2 regions of the Salinimonas sediminis genome follow, and region 1 is predicted to be linked to the other one. Evidence: predicted binding sites of a transcription regulator. Region 1 holds the regulator's gene; the other holds the start of a gene.
The links. Region 1 encodes FliA, which starts transcription of late flagellar genes. Its sites were predicted from a motif close to CTAAAGNTNNNNNNNNNNNNGCCGATA; they were not measured.
Positions count from the first base shown of each region.

Region 2: pomA (flagellar motor protein PomA) is a predicted target of FliA. The motif match lies at 2,393-2,419, and genes of this name have one in related genera.

Region 1 is NZ_CP031769.1:1,055,185-1,067,425, reverse strand. It holds gene D0Y50_RS04845 (chemotaxis protein CheW) at 1-298, opposite strand, end outside; gene D0Y50_RS04840 (chemotaxis protein CheW) at 322-1,083, opposite strand; gene D0Y50_RS04835 (ParA family protein) at 1,073-1,855, opposite strand; gene D0Y50_RS04830 (protein-glutamate methylesterase/protein-glutamine glutaminase) at 1,883-3,019, opposite strand; gene D0Y50_RS04825 (chemotaxis protein CheA) at 3,049-5,310, opposite strand; gene D0Y50_RS04820 (protein phosphatase CheZ) at 5,323-6,072, opposite strand; gene cheY (chemotaxis response regulator CheY) at 6,109-6,492, opposite strand; gene D0Y50_RS04810 (RNA polymerase sigma factor FliA) at 6,546-7,274, opposite strand; gene D0Y50_RS04805 (MinD/ParA family ATP-binding protein) at 7,271-8,137, opposite strand; gene flhF (flagellar biosynthesis protein FlhF) at 8,134-9,588, opposite strand; gene flhA (flagellar biosynthesis protein FlhA) at 9,618-11,717, opposite strand; gene flhB (flagellar biosynthesis protein FlhB) at 11,813-12,241, opposite strand, start outside.
Region 2 is NZ_CP031769.1:2,926,237-2,938,477, forward strand. It holds gene D0Y50_RS12960 (SAM-dependent methyltransferase) at 1-448, shown strand, start outside; gene D0Y50_RS12965 (flagellar motor protein MotB) at 589-1,521, opposite strand; gene pomA (flagellar motor protein PomA) at 1,527-2,288, opposite strand; gene xseB (exodeoxyribonuclease VII small subunit) at 2,582-2,824, shown strand; gene D0Y50_RS12980 (farnesyl diphosphate synthase) at 2,879-3,769, shown strand; gene dxs (1-deoxy-D-xylulose-5-phosphate synthase) at 3,807-5,672, shown strand; gene D0Y50_RS12990 (phosphatidylglycerophosphatase A family protein) at 6,367-6,852, opposite strand; gene thiL (thiamine-phosphate kinase) at 6,852-7,814, opposite strand; gene nusB (transcription antitermination factor NusB) at 7,874-8,293, opposite strand; gene ribH (6,7-dimethyl-8-ribityllumazine synthase) at 8,307-8,780, opposite strand; gene ribBA (bifunctional 3,4-dihydroxy-2-butanone-4-phosphate synthase/GTP cyclohydrolase II) at 8,890-9,990, opposite strand; gene D0Y50_RS13015 (riboflavin synthase) at 10,013-10,675, opposite strand; gene ribD (bifunctional diaminohydroxyphosphoribosylaminopyrimidine deaminase/5-amino-6-(5-phosphoribosylamino)uracil reductase RibD) at 10,697-11,821, opposite strand; gene nrdR (transcriptional regulator NrdR) at 11,827-12,241, opposite strand, start outside.

The DNA.
Region 1 (12,241 bases):
CGACCACCTGCTCGTCTGACTCAATAATCACAATACGTGTATTATCGGTAGTTTCAGTAGGAGGTAAACCGAACCGGGCGCGGGTATCAATTACCGTAACCACATTACCACGCAGATTGATGATCCCCAGAACATAGTCAGGTGCGCCGGGTACGGGAGCAATCTCGGTATAGCGCAGTACTTCTTGTACCTGCATCACGTTAATACCATAGGTTTCATCGCCAAGGCGATAGGTCACCCATTGCAAAACCTGATCGTTATTGTCTGGTGTATTATTGGTTATTCTTTCTTCATTCATGAACCTGCTCCGATTGCCGGGTACTAACCTTGACTTCCCAGGCCTTGGTTTAGCATTGAAATTAACTGATATACATTAACTAATGCACACATTTTGTCTTTTACCATCCCTGCTAACCAGGGACGTTTGCCTGTGACTTCCCGCCATTTAACCTGATCTTTGGTTAAGGTGACGGTGTTCACCAGTTTGTCGCTGGCCAAACCCCAGGGGCTATCACCTAACATGATAAGATACTGATAGTGTAGCTTTTCAGCCAGGTTTTGGTCATATTTTTCGGGCATTACCCATATTGCAGTATCGACCACATTGAGTTTTTGCTTACGATGCAGCATTACCCCTTTAAACCAGGGGGGCTTACCAAACAGAGGCCCCGTTTTTTCCAGACGGTGAATGCCACCCAATGTTATCAGTGGCACCGCCAGGGTAAGGCCTGCCACTTCAAAAAACAGTGCCTGAAACTTATTGTCCAGTTGATCCTGTAACCGGGTAGCCGGTGCTGCCGGCACCGGTTCTAATACCTGATCAAACTGTTCCAGTAAGGCGGCTTCGCCGCTTAACTGGGGTAACGCTTCTAGTGAATCTGCAGTAACGGCTTCGTCACGTGGTAACGGCGGTGCTATGGGCGTATCTACCTCGTGAGAGGTCTGCAACTGACGGGTTGCTTCTTCCAGTAAACGGGCGGTGTTGGCCGTAATATCTGCTGGATTTTGCGGCTCGCTAAGTAACCCATCAAGATAGGCTTCTACCACGTCTTCATTTGCAAAAGGAGTTTGCTTATTGTTCATCACCTACCCCTGCGCCCAACGTTTTAAGCAATAAACGATACGCGCCCACGCCGCGGGTGCGCGGATACAATACTGAAGCAGGCAATTGCCCCAGGCTGGCGTCTCTGAAGTGCGTATCTACCGGAATCATTCCTTGCCACACATTATCCGTATAATCGGTCATTAGCTTCGCCTGTGCCTGCAACGCGGCGCGCGTACGCCGGTCAAACATGGTGGGCACAATAATGGTATCAAAGGTTTTGTTCAGTGAACGTCCCATAATGGTTAACGTATGAACCATTCTGTCTAATCCCTTAAGTGCTAAAAACTCGGTTTGCACCGGTATAATCACCTTATGACACGCAGCCAGTGCATTCACCATTAACACCCCTAACACCGGCGGGCAGTCCAGCAGCACGAAGTCAAATTCATCGGCCACGCAGGCCAGGGCTTTTTTTAGGATCAATCCCATGCCCGGAGCGCTGCCCATTTGTCTGTCAAGGGTTGCCAGGGCCATGGTAGCGGGCAATACAAACAAGCCATCTACCTTTGTAGGACACAAGCAATCAAGCACTTTATCGGCGGTAATAGGGTCTTTATTAATAAAAATATCGTAAACCGAAGCGGATTGTTCTTCAGCATCTATACCAAAATAATAACTTAACGAAGCATGCGGATCGGTATCCACCAATAAAACCCGCTGATTGTGCTGCGCTAACAGCCCACCCAGCGTTACGGTTGTGGTGGTTTTTCCCACGCCGCCCTTTTGGTTGGCAATGGTCCAGATCTTCATCCTAGCTCTCCTGGATGCACATGTTTATTACAACGCCATTTCAGTAATAATACAGCCGGCAATGTTATCTATACTGATATTTTTCTGGGATATATTTTCTTTGGCAACCGCTTGAGGCATGCCATAAACGACACACGAGGCCTGGTCCTGGGCCCAAATATTGGCGCCTTTATCGCGTAATAACTTGCAGCCCTCTTTACCATCGGCGCCCATGCCGGTCAAAATAACCCCAAGTACATCCCCACCAAACAATTTGGCCAGGCTGGTAAAGGTAATATCCACACTGGGCTTATACGTTGCTTTATCGCTGTTATCTTCCACAATCCGCAAGTAATTACGAGTACCACGGCGTTCCACCTGCATCTGCTTGCCGCCGGGAGCTAAATAAGCCCAGCCCGCTTTCATTTCATCACCATCTGCAGCTTCTTTAACATTAATTTTGCAGTGGTGATTTAAACGTTGCGCAAACGCATGGGTAAATGTGCCGGGCATGTGTTGCACCAGCACAATAGGGTAAGGGAAATTCGCGGGTAGCGGTGTCAAAACTTTTTGCAATGCAACCGGCCCGCCAGTAGAAGCGCCAATAGCCAAACAACTATAGCGCTTACCTGAGCGTGACACACTCGACACTGTAGGTTGCGCGGCGACTTTACTACGGCCAGTTAACATGGACGAACTGCGCACAAAGCTTTGCCTGGGAGCATTTGCCGGCATTGCAACTTCTGCCCGTTCATGCCGCGGCGCTGCCGCACGGCGGATGCCCACCCCTCGCCGGGCGAGCAGGCGCACCTTGGTTTGTAAGATACCCGAAACCTGTTTTCGATCCTGGGCAATATCTTCAAATCTTTTCGGTAAGAAGTCCAACGCGCCCGCTTCCAATGCATCAAGCGTGGCCTGCGCACCCTGGTGGGTTAATGATGAAAACATCAAAATAGGCACCGGGCGCTTATTCATGATCGCTTTGACCGCGGAAATACCGTCCATAACCGGCATTTCCACATCCATGGTTACTACATCCGGGGCACAGGTTAGCAACATTTCTAATGCTTCCTGCCCGTTTCGGGCTTCACCTACTACGTTCAGCTCCCTGTCCTCGCTGAGAATCTCGCGAACACGTCGACGATAGAATGCTGAGTCGTCAACAATCAGAACTTTAAAAGCCATTTATGTGTTAATCCTTGTACGCCGCCCTGCTATGACCGACGTGCGTAGCGTTTTAACAGGCTTGGAATATCCAGAATAAGCGCTATCCCCCCATCCGAGGTTATCGTCGCACCGGCCATTCCAGGCGTGCCTTGTAACAATGCATCAAGAGGCTTAATCACCACCTCTTCCTGACCAATTAAAGCATCAACCACAAAGCCAACTTGCTGGGTACCAATCTGTACCACCACCACATGGCCTTTTTCACGGTCAATATCGGTAGGGCCACGCATTAGCCAGTCGCCAAGGAAGAACAAGGGAATAGCTTTTGACCGCACTATCAAGGTGAGCTGGCCGTCTACCGTATTGGTTTTCTTAATGTCCATGTTAATGATTTCGCTAACCGCACCTAACGGTAGCGCAAAGGTCTGTTTACCTACAATAATCATTAAGGTAGGCAAGATAGCCAAGGTCAGAGGAACTTTAATTTCTAGACGGGTGCCTTTACCCAGCTGCGAATCAATGTTTACCGTACCGTTGAGCTGGTTGATTTTGGTTTTCACCACATCCATACCCACACCACGGCCAGAAATATCACTAATTTCAGTCTTGGTCGAAAAGCCTGGCGCGAAAATCAGATTAAAGGCTTCTACATCTGACATTCGGGCGGCCGCGTCGGCATCCAGTACGCCGCGATTAATCGCGATTTCTTTAAGCTTTTCCGGGTCCATGCCCTTACCATCATCTTCGATGGTAAGTAGGATATGATCGCCCTCTTGCGAAGCCGACAACTTGACTGTGCCCATTCTGGGCTTGCCGGCTGCTTGTCGGTCATCGGGCATTTCGACCCCATGATCCACAGAGTTGCGCACTAAATGCACCAATGGATCGGCAAGTGCCTCGACCAGGTTTTTATCTAAATCGGTTTCTTCCCCTTCCAGCTCAAGCGTAATCTCTTTTTTCAGACTACGCGCCAGGTCGCGGACTACGCGGGGGAAGCGGCCAAAGACTTTTTTGATAGGCTGCATGCGGGTTTTCATCACCGCGCCTTGCAGATCGCCCGTTACCACGTCCAGGTTAGCTATAGCTTTAGACATGGCTTCATCGCTGGTATTTATTCCCAGACTGAGCAGCCGGTTGCGCACTAATACCAGCTCGCCCACCATGTTCATGATCTGGTCTAAACGTTTAGTATCTACCCGTACCGTCGTTTCGGTTTGTTGCCCGCCACCACTGGCTTTTTTGTCTTCGCGTTTAGCTGCCGGGGCAGCCGGTTTAGCGGCCTGCGGTTCCGCTGGTTTTGCGGGCGTTGCTTTCGGCGCAGCAGGCGTAGCAGCTTGTTGTTGCTGTTTGGCCTGAGTAATAGCCGCCGTAGCATCTACGTCAACTTTAACCCGCGGCTTTTCAGATTTTGGCGCAGCACTTTCGTCAGTTTTTAACGTGGGGGCCTGTCCTTTGCCATGAAGCTGGTCTAACAATGCTTCAAATTCGTCATCGGTGATTTCGTCACCGCCAGCGCCAGGCGCTGGTGAACTGGCTGACGGCGCAGGCGTGCTGGCGGCAGGTGCGGCGTCTTCAGCAGAAAACTGGCCTTTGCCATGCAGCTCGTCCAGCAATGCCTCAAATTCATCGTCGGTAATATCATCGCCGGTTACCGCCGCAGTAGGCTTAGCCGGCTCGCTGGCAGGCGCTGCCCGCCCTGGCGCATTACTGCCATGCAGCTCATCCAGCAGCTTCTCAAATTCATCTTCAGTAATTTCTTCAATACCGCCTTGTGTGGCAGCGGTTTCATGCATCGCGGCCATTTCTGGTGCGGTGGGGGCAGGTTCCACAATCGCCTGAGCAGCGTCATCCATATTCAGATCATCGGTGGCCTGATGACCGGCTATGGTGCCGCTGTTGAAAATATTTTCATCGGGAGTTTCGGGTCGACTTAACTTATGCAGAATATCGACAAGGGCTGCGTCAGCCGGTTCCATTGGCTCGCGTTGTTTTACTTTTTCAAACATCGCTACCACCACATCGGTGGCCTGCAATATTACGTCCATTAACTCTGGGGTCAGCGTCCGCTGGCCATTACGCATTACGTCAAATACATTTTCCGCACCATGACATATCTCGACCAATTCGGTCAGCGACAGAAAACCGGCACCACCTTTAACAGTATGATAGCCTCGAAAAATAGCATTAAGTAAATCACTGTCTTCCGGGTTATTTTCCAGATCGACCAGTTGCTCCTGCAACTGCTCCAGAATTTCACCAGCTTCTACCAGAAAGTCCTGTAAAATATCCTCGTCTACATCAAACGACATGCGCCTGCTCTCCTAAAAACCTAAGCTCGACAAAAGGTCATCAACATCATCCTGACCCTTTACAACGTCGTCGCGTTCTTCGGCATTAACTATAGGCCCTTCAGCTTCGACACCGCTGGTTATTTCTATATTATCCGGTGGTGGCTGAACCCCAGATTCTGGTTCGCCAAACACCGTTAGCATGTTCACCAGGCTATCTTCGACTTCTTTCACCAGCTCAATAACCCGCCGAATCACCTGACCGGTTAAATCCTGATAGCCCTGTGCCATAAGCACTTCGGTTAACAGACCGGTTAATTTTGCTGATTCACTGGATGTATCACTAAGCAAATCGTCTAAATCCGTACACAGTGCTTTAAACTCGCCTAACTCTATCTGGCGGGTCATCAGCTTTTTCCATTCTGGCATAATGGTGTCTATACGCTGGGTCAAAGCCTCAGCAATAGGCATGCTCGCTTCCACTGCATCCATCGTAGTGTTAGCGGCTTTTTCGGTTTCTTCGATAACGTAGGTCAACCGGGTTTGCGCATCCGGTATATCATCGTTGGCCAGGCCGGCAATGCGTTCATCGAGCTGAAAATTATTTAACGCATCATGTAATTGTCGGGTTAGTTTGCCCACTTCGGCAAATAACTCAATTGACTCTTTTGTTGAAATGGCTTCCAACAATTCACGTGCTTCCGCGTTTTCGCCCTGTTCAAGATGAACAACCAACTGACGTGCTTCTTCAAGTGAGATAGGAACATTGACATTCGTCGACATCCAGTATTCCTCTTAAATCCCGTAAGATCGTCTGGATTAACCTAAACGTTCAAAGATTTTATCTAGTTTTTCTTTTAGCGTAGCAGCCGTGAAAGGTTTTACCACGTAGCCGTTAACACCAGCTTGAGCTGCAGCAACAATTTGTTCTTTTTTCGCTTCTGCAGTTACCATCAGCACTGGCAGGTGCTTAAGTTTGTCGTCTGCTCGAATCGCCCGCAACAAATCGATGCCCTGCATGCCCGGCATATTCCAATCTGTTACTACAAAGTCGAAATCGCCTTGTTGCAACATGGGTAATGCCGTGCTGCCATCATCAGCTTCCTGGATGTTGGAAAACCCCAAGTCCTTCAACAGGTTCTTTATGATTCGTCTCATAGTAGAAAAGTCATCTACCACGAGAATTTTCATATTTTTATCCAAAATGGCCTCCACCGGGGATTAAATTATTATGTTTTACTATTGATATTGTTGTATTAACTATCGGCACGCCAGGTCTGCATTTTAGCTTTTAATTTCAACATCGCCTGACTATGAATCTGACTGACCCTTGATTCACTGACATCCAATACTTCGCCAATTTCCCGCAGGTTAAGTTCTTCATCGTAATACAGTGAAAGAACAATGGCTTCGCGCTCCGGTAAGGTCGTGATTGCATGGGCTAACGCTTTTTGAAACGCGCCCTGCATTAAATCTTCCAGTGGCGAATCATTACCCTGATTACCTTCGGTGGTAATCACATCTTCTGACACACCGAGATCTTCTATACCCACCAGTTTGCCTGCGTTCACTTCGTTGAGCATTTGGTGGTAATCATCAAGACTGACATTGAGCTTAGCAGCTATCTGCACATCGCGCGCGTCACGTCCTGTATCTTTTTCAACCTGAGCAATGGCTTCAGTGATCGCCCGGCTGTTTTTGTGCACCGACCGGGGTGTCCAGTCGCCTTTACGTATTTCGTCGAGCATGGCACCACGGATACGAATACCCGCAAACGTTTCGAAACTGGCTCCTTTCGAGCCATCGAAATTTTTGGCCGCTTCCAACAGGCCAATCATGCCTGCCTGTATAAGATCGTCCACCAATACGCTCGCTGGTAAGCGGGCCATTAAGTGATGGGCTATCCGCTTAACCAGGGACGCGTGTCGCTCTACCAACTGTGCTTTGTCATTTTGCTGTCGGTAGGCAGCCGCTTTGCTATTCAACGTTGCGTTCCTGTGGTTTTATGTGACACCAGCTGTTCAATGAAAAATTCCAGATGGCCACCTGGCTGGCTGGGTACCGGCCAATGCATTGCTTTAGTGGCCAGTTGTGAAATAGCCACAGCGGCCGGTGAGCCTGGATATGCATCGACAATAGAGGTTTGCTTACGGACTGCCCGACGGATATTTTCATCAAACGGCACCGTTGCTACTAACTCTAAGGCAACATCTAAAAACCGCCCCGTGACTTTAGATAATTTACTGAATAACTCATGACCTTCGCGGGTATCGCGAACCATGTTAGCCACAATTTTGAAGCGGAACACCCCGTGTTCACGGTTAAGAATTTTGATCAGTGCATAGGCATCGGTCAATGATGTAGGCTCATCGCACACCACCACCATGATATCCTGGGCCGCTTTGGAAAAGCTCAGCACCATGTCGGAGATCCCGGCAGCAGTATCCACTATCAGTACATCGACCTGCGAACGCAGCTCGCTGAAGGCGCGGATAAGCCCGGCATGTTCGGTTGGGGTCAGCTCAGTCATTGACTGAGTGCCAGAGGTAGCAGGGGCGATTTTAATGCCATGTGGCCCGGTAACCAGTACTTCATCTAACGTACATTCACCCGACAACACATGCGAAAGATTACGTTCTACACGCAGTCCAAGCATTACATCGACATTCGCCAAACCCAGGTCAGCGTCAAGTACCATTACCCGCTTGCCCTGTTTAGCCATCGAAATGGCCGTATTTAGCGTAATGTTGGTCTTCCCTACACCACCTTTACCGCCTGTTACGGCGATAACTTTGATTAATCGTGACTGATTCATCTTTCGTAAGCTACTCGCTTGATCTTCAATCATACTGCCTGTGCTGATTTAACAAGGTTACTATCAGTAGTATGATTCAAACCATACTTTTTATAAAGCTTTGCCGCTACGGATACTAAAGATTTAGCGTCAGCTACTTTAATATCTTCAGGCACTTGCTGGCCATCGGTGACATAGCTGACCGGCAGGCCATGTTCTATTGCCACGCTTAATACTTCACCCAGACTGTAACACTCATCCAGTTTGGTAAAGATACATCCATCCAGTTTAACTGCATCGTATGCACTGATGATACGCTGTAATGCCGGATATTGGGTATTAGCCTGAGTAACCAAGTACTTTCTCACCGGTTGCATCTGACCACGATCAAACTGAGATAACTGTTTTATCAGTCGGCTATCACGCTGACTAAAGCCCGCAGTATCAATTAATACCATACGTTTATGCCGTAACTGGAATAACAGTTCTGCCAATTCTTCAGTAGATTGCGCTTTACGCACGGTACAGCCAATGATTTTACCGTAGGTTGCTAATTGCTCGTAAGCCGCAATACGGTAGGTATCAATGGTAATCATCGCCACCTGGTCGGCGCCATATTTCTGGGCATAACGCGCTGCCAGTTTAGCCAAGGTGGTGGTTTTTCCTGTACCGGTTGGTCCGACCAGCGCCACTGCGCCGGTTTGCTGAAGAATATCATTGCCCGCTACATTAATGCGATTAGCCAAAAGGTTGAGTAAGTACACCCAGGCTTCGCGCTCGTTATATTGCTTAGGCGTGTAATGCACCATTTGTTCGGCCAAAGAATGGCTTAGTCCCATACCTGACAGACATTTCATTAAATAGCTGTGTACCGGATTGTGCTGGCGCTGCTTCGACTCCATTAATCCTGCTACCTGAAACTGTAGCACATTGCGCAGCGATGCCAGTTCTTCTTTGATTGAATCAAGATCGCTTTGTGGCGCTGGCGCAGCCGCTGCTGGTTGGCCGGTAAACTGAGTGGGCGAATCATTAAACGTTGGCTCATCAATATCAAAGCTGAAATCGCTCGCCGCAGCCTGATAGGCTGGTGCATTATACGCAGCCCGAGCTGGGGCCGGTTGGGCCGCACGGGTTTGGCTTTGGTTTGCGGCGCCTGCATGCGGCGGCTGATAGCCGGCAGCCGGCTGCGCCTGGTGACGTGCAGCTTCTGCTGCCTTCGCTTGCGCTTGCTGTTGTTTTTCCAGCAGGGCGCGCAAACTGTCCGGGCCATCGTCACCAATGATTTCGCTTAAACTGGGCATTGCTTTGCCGTTTACATCACGCGGCGCGGCGGCTTTAGGCTTAGGCGTCAATTTTGCCTCAGGCTCTTTGTCATACGCGGCGACAAGCTCGATACCATCGGATACCTTACGGTTCGACATGATCACCGCATCGCTGCCAAGCTCTGCTTTTACTGCATTTAGCGCTTCGCGCATGTCTTTACCAAAAAAACGTCTGATTTTCATCGCAACCTCGTTACCCAGTGGGCGTCAGTTTATTGACCCACCGAGCTGACTATTTTTATCTGCTTGTCATCCGGTACTTCCTGATAAGACAACACATGAAGACCGGCAACCGAATACTTAAAGAAGCGGGAAAGGACGGGGCGTAACATCCCAGAGGTTAATAACACTGCTGGTTCGCCTGCAAGCTCCTGTTGCTGACATGCCTGCTGCAATGTTTTTTGCATCCGGTCTGCCAGCCCAGGTTCGATGCCTGCGCCATCTTCCCCACCTGCCTGTAGTGACTGGTGCAACATTTGTTCCAACTCTGGCGCCAAGGTTATGACAGGTATCTCCCGGCCCCCCTGACATATCTCTTGCGAGATGAGCCGCTTAAGTGAGATACGTACCGCCGAGACCAGTACATCCGGGTCCTGGCTTTTCGTTCCGTACTCGCTTAAGGTCTGCACAATAGTGCGCATATCGCGAATCGGCACACCTTCAAATAAAAGCGTTTGTAATACTTTTACCACCGTACTAAGCGGCAAAATATCCGGCACCAGGCCTTCCACCAGCTTAGGACTACTTTTGGCCAGCATATCCAGCAAGTGCTGGGTTTCTTCATGCCCCAGCAGCTGATACGCGTTGTTAGTAAGTAGCTGGGAGAGGTGTGTGGCTACCACCGTCGCGGCGTCAACCACGGTATAGCCTAAGGTTTGCGCGTGCTCGCGCTGTGCTGGTTTAATCCATACAGCATCCAAGCCAAACGCCGGATCCTGGGTCGCTCGTCCCTGCAATTCGCCAAATACCTGACCCGGATTAATAGCCAGTTCTTCATCATGGCTAATTTGGGCTTCACCGATGTTTACCCCCAGCATGGCAATGGTATAAGCATTAGGGTCTAGATCCAGGTTATCGCGAATATGAACAGGCGGAATAAGAAAGCCCAGTTCCTGGGATAGCTTTTTACGTACCCCTTTAATCCGGGTCAGCAGCTCACCGCCCTGAGATTTGTCGACCAGCGGAATCAACCGATACCCTACTTCCAGGCCGATGGTATCTACCTGTTGAACATCGTCCCAACCCAGCTCTTTAACTTCTGGCGCTGCCATCTCACCTTCAGCCGACTTGGTTGCTGGCAACGGTGCTTCGGCTGCTTGTTTAGCTTGTTTGGTTTGCCAGTAGGCATAGGCACCAGCAATGGCTGAGAAACCTAAAAAGGCAATATGCGGCATGCCAGGGATAATCCCCATTACAAACAGCACGCCTGAGGCAATATATAACGCTTGCGGGTTACCCAGCTGATTTCGTATTTCACGGCCCATTTCCTGGGTTTCGTTTTCCCGGGTAACAATGATGGCCGTAGCCACGGATAGCAACAGCGAGGGGATTTGCGCCACTAATCCGTCACCAATGGTAAGTATGGTGTAAACCTCTACCGCATTACCAAAGCTAAGATCGTGCTGAATCATGCCGATAAACAGGCCCCCCACAATGTTAATCAACATGATGAACAAACCTGCAACTGCATCGCCCTTCACGAACTTTGACGCACCGTCCATCGAACCGTAAAAGTCGGCTTCCGCGGTGACTTCTTCACGACGCGCCCGCGCTTGGTCCTGATCTATATAGCCAGCATTCAGGTCAGCATCAATAGCCATTTGCTTACCTGGCATAGCATCAAGGGTAAACCGTGCGCTTACCTCGGAAATACGTCCGGCCCCAGCTGTTACTACTTTGAAGTTAATAATCAGAAGAATAGCGAAAACGACCACGCCCACTGCGTAGTTTCCGCCAATTACTACGGCCCCAAAGGCCTCGATAACTTTACCGGCAGCATCACCACCCTCATGACCGTAAAGTAGCACTACCCGGGTAGAGGCTACATTCAGGGCCAGTCGTAATACCGTGGCAATCAGCAAAACCAAAGGGAAAATACCAAAATCGACTGGCCGCTCGGTGAATACCGCCACCAAAATAATGACCAGAGATAAGGCTATATTGAAGCTGAACAGAACATCCAGCAGAAACGGCGGCATAGGCAAAATAACCATGCCCATGATAGCCAATAACACGATTGGGGCCCCAAGCCCGCTGGTAATTCGCTGCATCTGGTTTTTATCAAACCGCTGCATAAAGCCTGCTAACTGCATCGCGTTTTATCTCACTATCAGAAAATTGACACTTAACGTCTATTACTTTCTGTTAGTTCAACTACCATGCCACAATTAGCTAAAGGCAGATTAACTTATCGTCTAAGCTCTGGGGGGATGGGTAAGTCTTTTTTAACCGGCTTGGGCTTTTTACCTTTACCTGCTTTATAGGCGCGCAGTTGGAATACATACGCCAGAATCTGGGCCACCGCCATAAACAGTTTATGGGGAATCTCGTGGTCAACTTCCGTAGAGTAATAAATTGCCCGGGTTAACATGGGCGAGGCCACCAGCGGAACGTCATGCGCCGTCGCAATTTTACGAATGTGCATGGCCAACTCGTCAACGCCTTTCGCTACAACTACCGGCGCACGGTTACCATTCTCTTCATATTTCAGTGCTACTGAATAATGGGTGGGGTTAGTCACAATAACATCAGCTTCAGGCACTTCCTGCATCATCCGGTTGGCCGCAGCCTGGTACTGTAAGCGTCTTATACGGCCTTTCACCTGGGGATCGCCTTC
Region 2 (12,241 bases), 1.9 Mb from region 1:
AGGTAAACGGTATTTAGGTAACTTTTTTGACCAATGCAGCCGGTTACTCAAAAGTGATGGAATCATGGTATTGCAATCAATTACCATCGATGACAGACGCTATGAAAGCTACGCTAATAGCGTGGATTTTATCCAAAAGTACATTTTTCCAGGTGGTTTTTTGCCCTCGCAATTGGTGATTAACCAGCAGCTTAAAAAGCACAGCGATATGATGATTCGCGACAGTGAAGATATTGGGTTGGACTACGCCAAAACTCTGGACGACTGGTACCGGGCATTTATGCAAGCAAAAGAGCAATTGCTAACAGATGGCTATGATGAACGTTTTGTGCGGATGTGGACATATTATCTGAAATATTGTGAAGGCGGATTTTTAGAACGTACTATCAGTACGGTGCAGTTGGTTATTACAAAGCCGGCGTGTCGGGTGCCCATTGTCCGTGGCTAGGTTTGCCTGCAGTCAATAAAAAGGCCTGGTTTACAGGCCTTTTTTGTTGCTTTGCCCAGAAGGGCACGGGCATGACGCTTTATTCTATCTGCGAGGCCGTTGCGCGTCACTTTTCTGCCACCGTCACCCTTCTGTCACCGTTACTGTTCAATCACCGAGATAGGTTTTGACAACATAGGTTTGCCTTGATTGATATTTATTTCAACCCGCCGGTTTCTGGCCCGATCTTCGGCGGTTTTAGCTTTTTCGACTAACGGCTGGGTGTCGGCCCGGCCCACCACTGACATTCGGCTTTCATCAAAGCCCTTGGCCCGGCGCATTTCCTCTGCCACGGCCACGGCGCGTTGTGACGACAAATCCCAGTTCGAACGATACAGTTCATTAGCAATGTGCTGACCATCGCTATGGCCAGAAATTTCTACCTCGCCGGGCATGTCTGCCAGCAGCTCGCCAATCTTTCTGACAATAGGTTTAAATTGCGGTTGTAAAAATGCAGAGCCGGCAGAAAATGAACCATTTTCGCGAATCCGGATAGTCAGCTGCTGGCCAAGGCTCTCCATTTCCACCGAGCCATCCAAAATTTGCTTTTGCAGCTGCTCGGCGACTTTCTTCATCATTTCTTCTACTTCAGACTGGTCAGCACTTTGCGCAGCCGATGAGGCTTGGTCTGTAGCGGTTTGCTGGGCCTGGCCGCCCCGCTGTTCACCACGCTGTTTTTGCCGACCGCCAGCAGAGTCTTCATCGCCGGCCTGAAACTCCAGCATTTGCTGCGTCATTTCAATCGTTTGCTGCTGTATTGTTTCGATAGGAGTAGGATCCGGTTTACCGGGCCGAAATTCCATCGCGATAACGCTGGTCCCTTTGGGAATGTCCTTTACCTCGATTTTATTTTGTACACCAAACGCAAACTTCATCGACCCCGCGATTTGCTTGAATTTAAGCACATCCATTTCCGAGAAGGCGAGCAACAATACAAAAAAGCACATCAACAATGACATCAGGTCAGCAAAGGTGCCCATCCAGGCGGGTAGCCCTTCGGGAGGACATTTAGGGCATTCTTCTTGCTGTGCCATATCGCTTACTCCTCGTCGGTGCCGCCACGTTTACTGGCCGCCAGGTAATTTTTCAATATACCTTCGATAACCCGCGGGTTCTGCCCATCAGCAATGCCTACTATGCCATCTAAAATCAGCTTTTGGTTAAGCTTTTCTTCTTCTACCCGGTTGGTTAGCTTTGAAGCAATTGGCAGACAGATAACATTCGCTAAGAAGGCTCCGTAAAGTGTGGTGAGCAAGGCTACTGCCATGGCCGGTCCTATGGCCTTAGGGTCGTCCATGTTGGACAACATAGCCACCAAGCCAATCAGCGTACCTATCATGCCCATAGCTGGCGCAACATCGCCCATGCCTTTAAAGATAGAAGCGCCAAACTCGTGGCGTTCGGTGGTCATAGAAATATCTTTGGCCAGTGTTTCACGCACCACTTCTATATCATGGCCATCCACCAGCATGTCTACCCCTTTTTGCATGAACGGGTTGCTTATTTCGGCCTCTTCCAAAGCCAGAAAGCCGCCTTTTCGTGCGGCATCCGCCATTTCTACAATTTTTTCAATTAAGTCATCTGGGGTATCAATTTTGAACATGAATGCTTTGCCCGCCACTTTCCCGGCCCCAAAAAACTGGCCCAGAGTATATTGGGATAGCACCACGAACAGTGTTCCACCGAATACAATCAGTACTGATGGGACGTCGAAGAACATGCCAAGTTCACCACCCAGTATCATGGCCATGACTATGAACCCGATACCACCTAACATGCCTATGACGGTTGCTAAATCCACACGTAAATCCTCGTTATACGAAATCGTTGCTGGCGTTCAGTCTTTGATTATTATGCTTTGAAAAAGAACTGCTTAACTCGCAGCTTATTGGACGCCATCTATACTATCGGCTTCGTATTAAAATTCTATAACCAATTAGGCTATTCGCCAGTTTGTTTTTCTATAGTCAGGTATTTATGCACAAACGTTTGCATATTGCCGGCACCAGGTAGAATTGACTGGACAAACCATTTGACCGGCCCAGTGCTGTCGGTTAATGTGCGCCTATCTGAAACAACCGTGGAATTACTATCGTGACTGACACCAAAGCAGCCCCTTCATTTGAAGCAAGCCTGTCAGAACTCGAAGCCATTGTCACCCAAATGGAAAGCGGCGACCTGCCTTTGGCTGAAGCCCTGCAGAAATTTGAACGTGGTATTGCGCTGTCCCGGGCCAGTCAGCAGGCACTTGAGCAAGCTGAGCAAAAAGTAAAGATACTGCTGGCAGAGCAAGGTACTGAGAAGCTGACCGATTTACCGGATAATACGGCCTCCTGATACCTTCTACCCTTTCCCTGCCCCCGTGGCAATATAGTATTGACAGGCAACCCTATGAATTTTGATGTGCTCCGTCAGCAGATTAAACAACAGACGGATGAGCAGCTTTTGCGGCTAATTTCACAGTTACCGGATCATGCGCCCCGGTTGAAAGCTGCGATGCAACATGCTCTGCTGGTAGGCGGCAAACGAATGCGCCCGGTGCTTACCCACCTGGTGGGCAATACCCTGGATATCCCACGTCAGGACCAGCTTACTATTAGTATGGCTATAGAGTGTGTGCATGCTTATTCGCTGGTACATGATGATTTGCCGGCAATGGATGATGATGATTTGCGGCGCGGTCAGCCCACCTGTCATGTGGCCTTTGACGAAGCCACTGCTATTTTAGCCGGTGATGCATTGCAAACGCTGGGCTTTAGTATTCTGGCAGACCAACCGATGTCTGACTATGGTAGCTCGCAACGGGCCAAACTGGTATCAATATTAGCCAGTGCCGCAGGTTATCAGGGAATGTGTGGCGGCCAGGCAATTGATCTGCAGAGCACGGGCAACGCTATAGATATTGAGGCGCTAACCCGTTTGCATCGGTTAAAAACCGGCGCCTTGTTATGTGCCTGTGTGAAAATGATCACCCTGACCAGCGCTACCGTCAGCGAGCAAGAGCGCGAGCAATTTGTCCGGTTTGCCGATATCATCGGGCTGGCATTCCAGGTTCAGGATGACATTCTGGACATTGAAGGCGATGCCAGTGAAATAGGTAAGCCTCAGGGTTCTGACGTAGCCCAGGGCAAAAATACCTTTCCGGTCTTACTCGGTATGGCCAACGCTAAGCAGGAATTAACCCGGCTGCATGATGAGGCGCTTCAAGCCATAGCCGGTTTACCCTACAATACACAATATTTAACGGCGTTCACAGACTTAATGGTTAATCGTAATCATTAAGTCTGACGCCCTTATAAAAGACATAGAATAATAACCAATGAGTTTAGAGCTAACCCATTACCCAACACTGGCCAAAGGCCTGACTCCTGATCAGTTGCGTAAGCTGCCGCAGGACAAACTAAAGACACTGTCGGACGAGCTTCGCCAGTATCTGCTGACCTGCGTCAGCCAGACCAGTGGTCACTTTGCCTCGGGTTTGGGGACGGTGGAACTGACGGTGGCCTTACACTATGTGTATAACACCCCATTTGATCGGGTAATTTGGGATGTAGGGCACCAAGCCTATCCACATAAAATTATCACTGGCCGGGCTGATAAAATGCAGACCATTCGCCAGAAGAACGGCTTACACCCCTTTCCCTGGCCGGGCGAAAGTGAATACGACACCTTCGCAGTAGGTCATTCCTCTACCTCTATCAGCGCCGCGCTGGGCATGGCCGTGGCCGCCGAAAAAGAAGGATTGGGTCGTAAAGTTGTCTCGGTTATCGGTGATGGCGCAATGACCGCCGGGATGGCCTTTGAAGCAATGAACCATGCTGGTGATATCAAAAAAGACATGGTCGTGGTGTTAAACGATAATGAAATGTCGATATCTGAAAACGTCGGGGCATTAAACTCGCATCTGGCCCGTTTGCTCACCGGTAATTTCTTCAATAAAATGCGCGACGGCGGTAAAAAGCTATTAAGTAATGTTCCGCCTATAAAAGAATTTGCCAGCCGGGCGGAAGAGCATCTTAAAGGTATGGTGGTCCCGGGTACTATATTTGAGGAACTCGGGTTTAATTATATTGGCCCTATCGACGGTCACGATGTAAATACGGTGGTAGATACCCTGCGCAATATGCGTAACTTCAGTGGCCCACAGTTGTTGCACGTGGTTACCCGAAAAGGTAAAGGCTATCCCCAGGCCGAGAAAGATCCGATAAAATTTCATGCGGTGCCAAAGTTCAATCCGGCTGATGATGCACTGCCTGCCTCTAAAGCTACATCGCCAACCTTTTCCGCTATTTTCGGGCAATGGCTTTGTGATATGGCTGAACAGGATCCTAAGCTGATGGCAATCACGCCTGCAATGCGTGAGGGCTCCGGCATGGTAGCGTTTTCTCAGCAATATCCTGCGCAATATAGCGATGTGGCGATTGCCGAGCAGCACGCGGTTACCTATGCCGCTGGGTTGGCTAAAGAAGGTATCAACGCGGTGGTAGCGATTTATTCGACCTTCTTGCAGCGCGCCTACGACCAGCTGATTCATGATGTAGCCTTACAGGAATTACCCGTCCTGTTTGCGGTTGATCGCGCCGGCATTGTAGGCGCCGATGGCCAAACCCACCAGGGGGCGTTTGACCTGGCCTTCTTACGCTGTATACCCAACATGATTATTATGGCGCCGGCTGATGAGGATGAGTGTCGGCAAATGCTGTACACCGGCCATAAAGCGAAGATGCCGGCAGCGGTGCGCTACCCTCGCGGGGCCGGTAAAGGTATTATACCGACTACCGAGATGCATGAACTGGAATTAGGTAAAGCGCGCAAGTTACGTGATGGCCAGAAAGTCGCTATTTTAAGCTTTGGCACGCTTTTGCCTTATGCAGAACAGGCCGCTGAACAACTTAATGCCACGTTAGTTGATATGCGTTTTGTGAAGCCACTTGATGGCGAAATGATTGATACGCTGTGTACTGACCATGCGCTGTTAGTCACATTGGAAGACGGCTGTATTGCAGGCGGCGCCGGTGCCGGGGTGGTAGAGTATCTGCAGCAGCAGAAGCGACTGGTGCATACATTGCAACTAGGCTTGCCGGACCGATTTATAGAGCAAGGCACACAGGAACAGATGTATACCCAGCTGGAACTTGATGGCAACGGCATTGTGCGTCAAATAGAGGCTTATCTGGCACGCTGAACCTGCCGCCGGTCAATCTTCTGGCCGCGTAAAATCCTGCTAGCGTGAAAACTATCCCCTGGCGCGTTACGCGCCGGGCGTTTCGTAACTCTTAACCGGTGATCTAAGCCGGTACAATATTGTTCCTCTTATATTGTTACAAACCGATGGCTGCAAGCCCCCCTCAGCGATAGTTATCATCGCGCTTAGGCCTGCCTATTTATGTTGATACCCTGTAATACGTTGAACAAGCATAGCGGTGAACACCCGACCAGCGGAAGCTCGACTTACCTGCAAATGGAGCCTGGTTTGACTGCGGATAATGTTTTTATTCTTGTCGTCACCCTGCGCTCTACATCAAAAGCATTCCGTTGAGAATCAATCCATAAGTAGCGCGCAGCGAAAAACGAGAAAGCTTATTGCTGGCATCAGGAACCGGGCAGAAGATTAATTCAATGCCCGGCATGCTTATGCATGAACAATGCGTAGGGCTACATGGCGATGCGCCTTGAAGTAAACCTGCAAAGGTTACGTAACTCCGTAACGGCAAGAGGATCTTTAGAGGGCAGACGTAATAAGTAGTGCACAGTACGAGCCTGACATCGCCCTTTGCTTATGACTGATACGGCAGGCGGCTATGCAATATATAATGGGTATGCGAAATAGGAGAACATGAACCCGCGCCTTCGTCGGCAAAGCGCAGGGTAGTCTTCGCTTAAAACGGCCAGATGAATAAAATGGCGTGCAAGCTAATACAGGCCATAAATCCCGCCAACAGATCATCAAGCATAATCCCGGTGCCGCCATGTAATCGTTTATCAATGATAAAAATAGGCCAGGGCTTCAGAATATCGAAAATACGAAATAACACGAATCCGGCCAGTAAATGTATTGGGGTAAGCGGTACCAGGATGAAAGTACAGAACATTCCTGCTACCTCGTCCCACACAATAGAACCATGATCATGCACTTGCATGTCTGTGGCAGTTTTTCCACACACATAAATACCCAACACCGCTATAACTGCCGTAATCGCGATATACAGCCATACAGGCAGCGAGAGCGTGAGTAGGAGCAATGGAATAGCGGCAAGTGAACCAAAGGTACCGGGCATTACAGGAATCAGCCCGCTGCCAAACCCTAATGCACAAAAGTGAGCCGGGTTTTTCAGCGATACACGCTCACGGTATTGCTTTTGCATCAGAACTGATGCTCATAGCCGGTGCCTTCAACGGTGTAAGGCACATTTTTACATTTTAAATCGAGCTTATCGGTATGGCCGGTCACCTGCCCTACGCAGGTAACTTTTACCCCGGTGCTGGCCAACGCCGTTTCCAGGTTGCCCTTTTGCTCTTCATTTACTGTGAAAATTAATTCATAGTCATCGCCACCGGTCAGGGCATAGCGATATGCCTCATCTTCATCAACCGTATCGTTCAATTGACTGGAGATAGGTAAACGGTCTACCTGTACATTCGCCCCGCATCCGGAATTTCGCAGGATATGCCCCAGATCGGATAAAAAACCATCGGATACATCAATACAGGCGCTCGCCAGTCGGCGTAACGCCGTGCCGGTAGCCACCCGAGGAGTGGGATATAAATGCCGGTCGATCAGATAATCACGGATACCGTCAGCGACATCCAGCTTGCGGGTCAGAATATCCAGCCCCGCGGCTGCATCACCTAACGTGCCGGTAACGAATATCCAGTCGCCAGGCCGGGCCGTAGAGCGTTTCAGTTCATTACCTGGGGGGATAAAACCCTGCGCGGTAATGGTCATCGACAGCGGCCCCTTTACGGTGTCTCCGCCAATCAGTTGTACTGAATAATAGCGCGTAAGATCGTACATACCTTCGGCAAAGTCCGCCAACCAGGCTTCGTCCACTTCAGACATGGCCAGGGATAGGCTTATCCAGGCAGGTTCTGCACCCATGGCAGCAAGATCACTAAGGTTTACCGCGACGGCTTTGTAAGCCACGGAACGGGCGGGCGCATCAGTTAAAAAATGGACGCCGCCCACCAGCGTATCGGTGGTTATCGCCAATTGCTGATTGGGCGATACCGTGGTGACTGCACAGTCATCACCGATACCCACTACAACGTCCTTGCGCTGGTAACCGCCATCGACAAAATAGCGGCCAATTAAATCAAACTCTTTCACAGTATTCTACAATGTTGAGAATGTTGAGCCTGGCAGAGCTAGACGCTCTGCCGCGAGCGCTACCGTTCGTTTTCACGAAACTTACGAACCGCTTTATCGAGCGCGCCATTAATAAACTTATGGCTTTCTTCAGCGCCGAATATTTTCGCCAGTTCGATGGCTTCGTTAATTATCACGCGGTACGGCACATCCATGCGATCAACCAGCTCATAGGTGGCGACCCGCAAAATAGCCTTTTCAATGGGGTCAAGCTCTTCAGGCAAGCGTCCAAGGTAAGGTTTCATTGCGGCGTCCAGCCTGGAAGCATCCTTGGCAACGCCACGCAGTAGCGCCTGGAAATACACCATGTCTACTTTATGCATATTGTTGCTGGTCGCCAATGCAAGCTCGACCTGAGCGATATCATTTTTGCTCATTTGCCAGGAGTAGACTCCTTGCACGGCGAGTTCACGGGCTTTGCGTCTTGCTGAAACTTTCACAAAAAATCCTTACTTAAAGGCTATCCAGAGCACTAACAACATTTACCATTTCCAGCGCACCAAGGGCAGCTTCTGCACCTTTGTTACCGGCTTTAGTACCTGAGCGCTCTATAGCCTGTTCTATAGAATCGGTGGTGATAACACCAAAGGAAACAGGGATACCATATTCAAGCGATACCTGAGCCAGACCTTTATTGCATTCACCAGCGACAAAATCAAAATGCGGCGTACCGCCCCGGATCACAGCGCCCAATGCAATAATTGCGTCGAACTGGCCTTTTTCAGCAATTTTCTTCGCTGCCACAGGTAGCTCATAGGCACCAGGCACACGTACTAAAGTAATATCGCCGTCGCTTACCTCACCATGACGTTCCAACGTGTCTAGCGCGCCTTCCAGCAGGCTTTCGACTACAAAACTGTTAAACCGGGAAACGATAATGGCAAATTTTTTGCCTGTGGCTCTGATATTACCTTCAATAACCTGCATGGACTTTACCCCTGAGAAAAAACGGCGCGCAGTATAGCATAACTACGCACAAACAAAATGGATTGATTATTCTTCACGCCCACGGCAATTTTGCTGCCAGGGTAGAATATTAAGGATGAACGTATTCCACCACTTCCAGGCCATAGCCTGACAGCGCATGATATTTTATCGGCTTGCTGAGCAGACGCATTTTTTGTACCCCCAGCGAGGCCAGAATCTGACTACCCACTCCGATAGTCCGTGAAGAGCCCTGCCATTCTTTACCCGCAGGCTGCTGCCCCTGGTCTTCCGCTTCAAAGCGTTCTACCTGGCTTATCAGATCTTCTTCTTTGCCCAGCACCACCAGCACGCCGCCATGTTCGGCAATTTGCTGCATTCCTTCGGGCAAGGTAAGTGACCGGTTTATCGAGCGTGTCGAACCCAATAAATCACTTAATGTATTATGCAAATGGACCCGTACCAGGGTGGGCGTGTGGGCGTCCACCTCACCCTTTTTAAGCGCAAAGTGCACCTGGTTATCAATGACATCTTTAAAGGTATGTAGTTCAAATTCGCCATATTCGGTAGGCAGTTTGCACTGGGCCACTTTCTTAATAGTCGTTTCGTTTAAGTTACGATACTCAATAAGATCGGCGATGGTACCAATTTTAAGGTTATGTTTTTGGGCGAACGTTTCCAGCTGTGGCCGCCTGGCCATGGTGCCGTCTTCGTTTAAGACTTCCACAATTACAGAGGCCGGTTCGCACCCCGCTAAGCGCGCCAAATCGACGCCGGCTTCGGTGTGGCCAGCACGGTTAAGAACACCGCCATCTTTGGCGATAAGTGGAAATATATGACCAGGTTGAACAATATCTTTGGCCTGCGCCTGCGGGTTAACGGCGGCCAGAATAGTAGTCGCACGGTCGGCCGCAGAGATGCCCGTAGTCACCCCCTGCGCCGCTTCTATAGACACCGTAAAGTTGGTAGTAAACTGCGCGCCGTTTTTATCTACCATTAACGGCAGGTTCAAGCGCTGGCAACGTTCCTGTGTCATAGGTAAGCACACCAGGCCGCGTGCATGGGTTACCATAAAATTGATAGCTTCGGGGGTTACATGTTCGGCGGCCATAATAATGTCGCCTTCATTTTCCCGGTCTTCGTCATCCATCAGGATTACCATTTTACCCTGACGGATATCATCGATGATGTCTTTTATATTATTTAAGGCCATAACTGTTCTTTTATAGGGTAAATTATTTTCGTAGAAAGCCGTTTTCTGCTAAAAACGCCATGTCGATACCAGAGGCTTTGGGCTGGGCTGCTTTATCGCCTAACATCAAGCGTTCCAGATAGCGGGCAACCACGTCAACTTCCAGGTTTATACTGCTACCTGCACGATAAGTACCGATAACGGTTTCCTGTAACGTGTGCGGAATAATCCATAGCATAAAGTCCGCGCCATTAACCTCATTTACCGTCAGGCTAACACCATCTACCGTAATACTGCCTTTATGGGCTATGTATTTGGCCAGTTGCGCAGGCGCAGTTACCCATACTTCGACATAATTAGCGTGCCGGATAATGTTGGCTACCGTACCCACCCCATCCACATGCCCTGAAACGATGTGTCCGCCGAACCTATCGGTTGGCCGCATGGCCTTTTCCAGGTTCACCGTGGAGCCTGCTTTGTAATGCGCAAACCCGGTATACTTAATGGTTTCCGCCGAGACATCCGCGCAATAATATGTGTCGCCAAACTCCACTACGGTAAGGCACACCCCATTAGTCGAGATACTGTCGCCTAACGCCACATCCGACATATCCAACTGGCCGGTATTAACTGTTAAGCGGATGTCTTCGCCGCGTCGGTCCAGCTTACTGATGGTGCCTAATGCCTGCACAATGCCTGTAAACATAGGTGATTTATTTTCCGTTGGTTAGCGTGATTTTACCTGATACGTTTGTTTCAGATCCTGGCCCAGTTGGACCTGTTCTACCGGCATCAGCTCAATCGTCTGCGCCAGATTATCAAATCCCGGTAGCGTCACCATACTTTGTGCCTGATCACCCAACAGCTTGGGCGCCTGGTACACAATAAGCTCATCGACTTCGCCAGCCATAAGTAATGCACCAGCCAGGGTTGGACCCCCTTCAACCCATACTTCGTTCAGGTTTCGCGCTGCCAGCATATGCATTAACTGGGTAAGATCAATGTGTTCACCGCAGGTGGCGACCGGCAATTGGTTTGCCTGTGCCGGCAGATCGTCTGCTACCACCTGAACAGTGGGATAGCCGTCATTAAATAATTGCAGGCCTGCTGAAAGACGCGCTTTGCTATCAATTACTACCCGCAACGGCTGTCTGATATGCGCCTGTGGGTAATGCTCAAATCCCGCCTGTAAGGGCCGCACTAATAAGCTGGGATTATCAATAGCAGCAGTTCCACTGCCGGTCAGTATTGCGCAACTTGCAGCGCGGTGGCGCTGTACATCTTTACGCGCTTGCGGGCCGGTTATCCACTGACTCTGGCCGTTAGCCAGCGCGATTTTGCCATCCAGGCTTATCGCCAGTTTTAACGTCACAAACGGCTTTTGGGTGACCATCCTTTTTATAAAACCGCGATTTAGTGCGCCAGCTTCGGCGGCCATAATATCACAGCTAACCTGGATACCGGCCTGTTGAAGTTTTTCAATACCACGGCCACTCACCTGGGGGTTAGGGTCGGTCATTGCCACAACTACCCGCGCAACGCCTGCTCGAATCAGTGCTTCGGCACACGGCGGGGTTCGCCCAAAGTGGCTACATGGCTCTAGGGTAACATAGGCCGTACCATGGCGAGCCTGCTCTGCAGCTTGCGCTAATGCGTGTACTTCAGCATGCGGCGTGCCGGCGGCGATATGGTAGCCCTCTCCTACTTTATCGCCGTGTTGATTTAGCACAACACAGCCTACGCGAGGGTTAGGAGAAGTCGTATACAGGCCCTGACGAGCCAATTGAATGGCTTGTGCCATCCAGTAGTAATCTTGTGCTACGGCGTGCTTGAGGGCGCTAGAATTGGTCATACTAGTCAATCACCCAACCGGGCAATTTCTTCACCGAATTCGCGAATATCTTCGAACGAGCGATACACAGAGGCAAAGCGCACATAAGCGACTTTATCGAGTTCGCGCAACGCATTCATGATTAAGTTACCCAATAATTCACTGGAAACTTCTCGCTCACCCGTTGCCCGTAACTGTGATTTTAGCGATAAAATACACTGCTCCACTTTTTCGGTGCTAACCGGCCGCTTTTCTAAGGCGCGCTGCAAACCTGCGCGAAGCTTATCTTCGTTAAATGGTTCGCGGGAGCCGTCACGTTTAATAACCCGCGGCATCACCAGTTCTGCACTTTCAAAGGTGGTAAAACGCTCGTGACATACCATACACTCACGGCGTCGACGCACCTGTTGCCCTTCTGTCACCAGCCGAGAATCAATAACC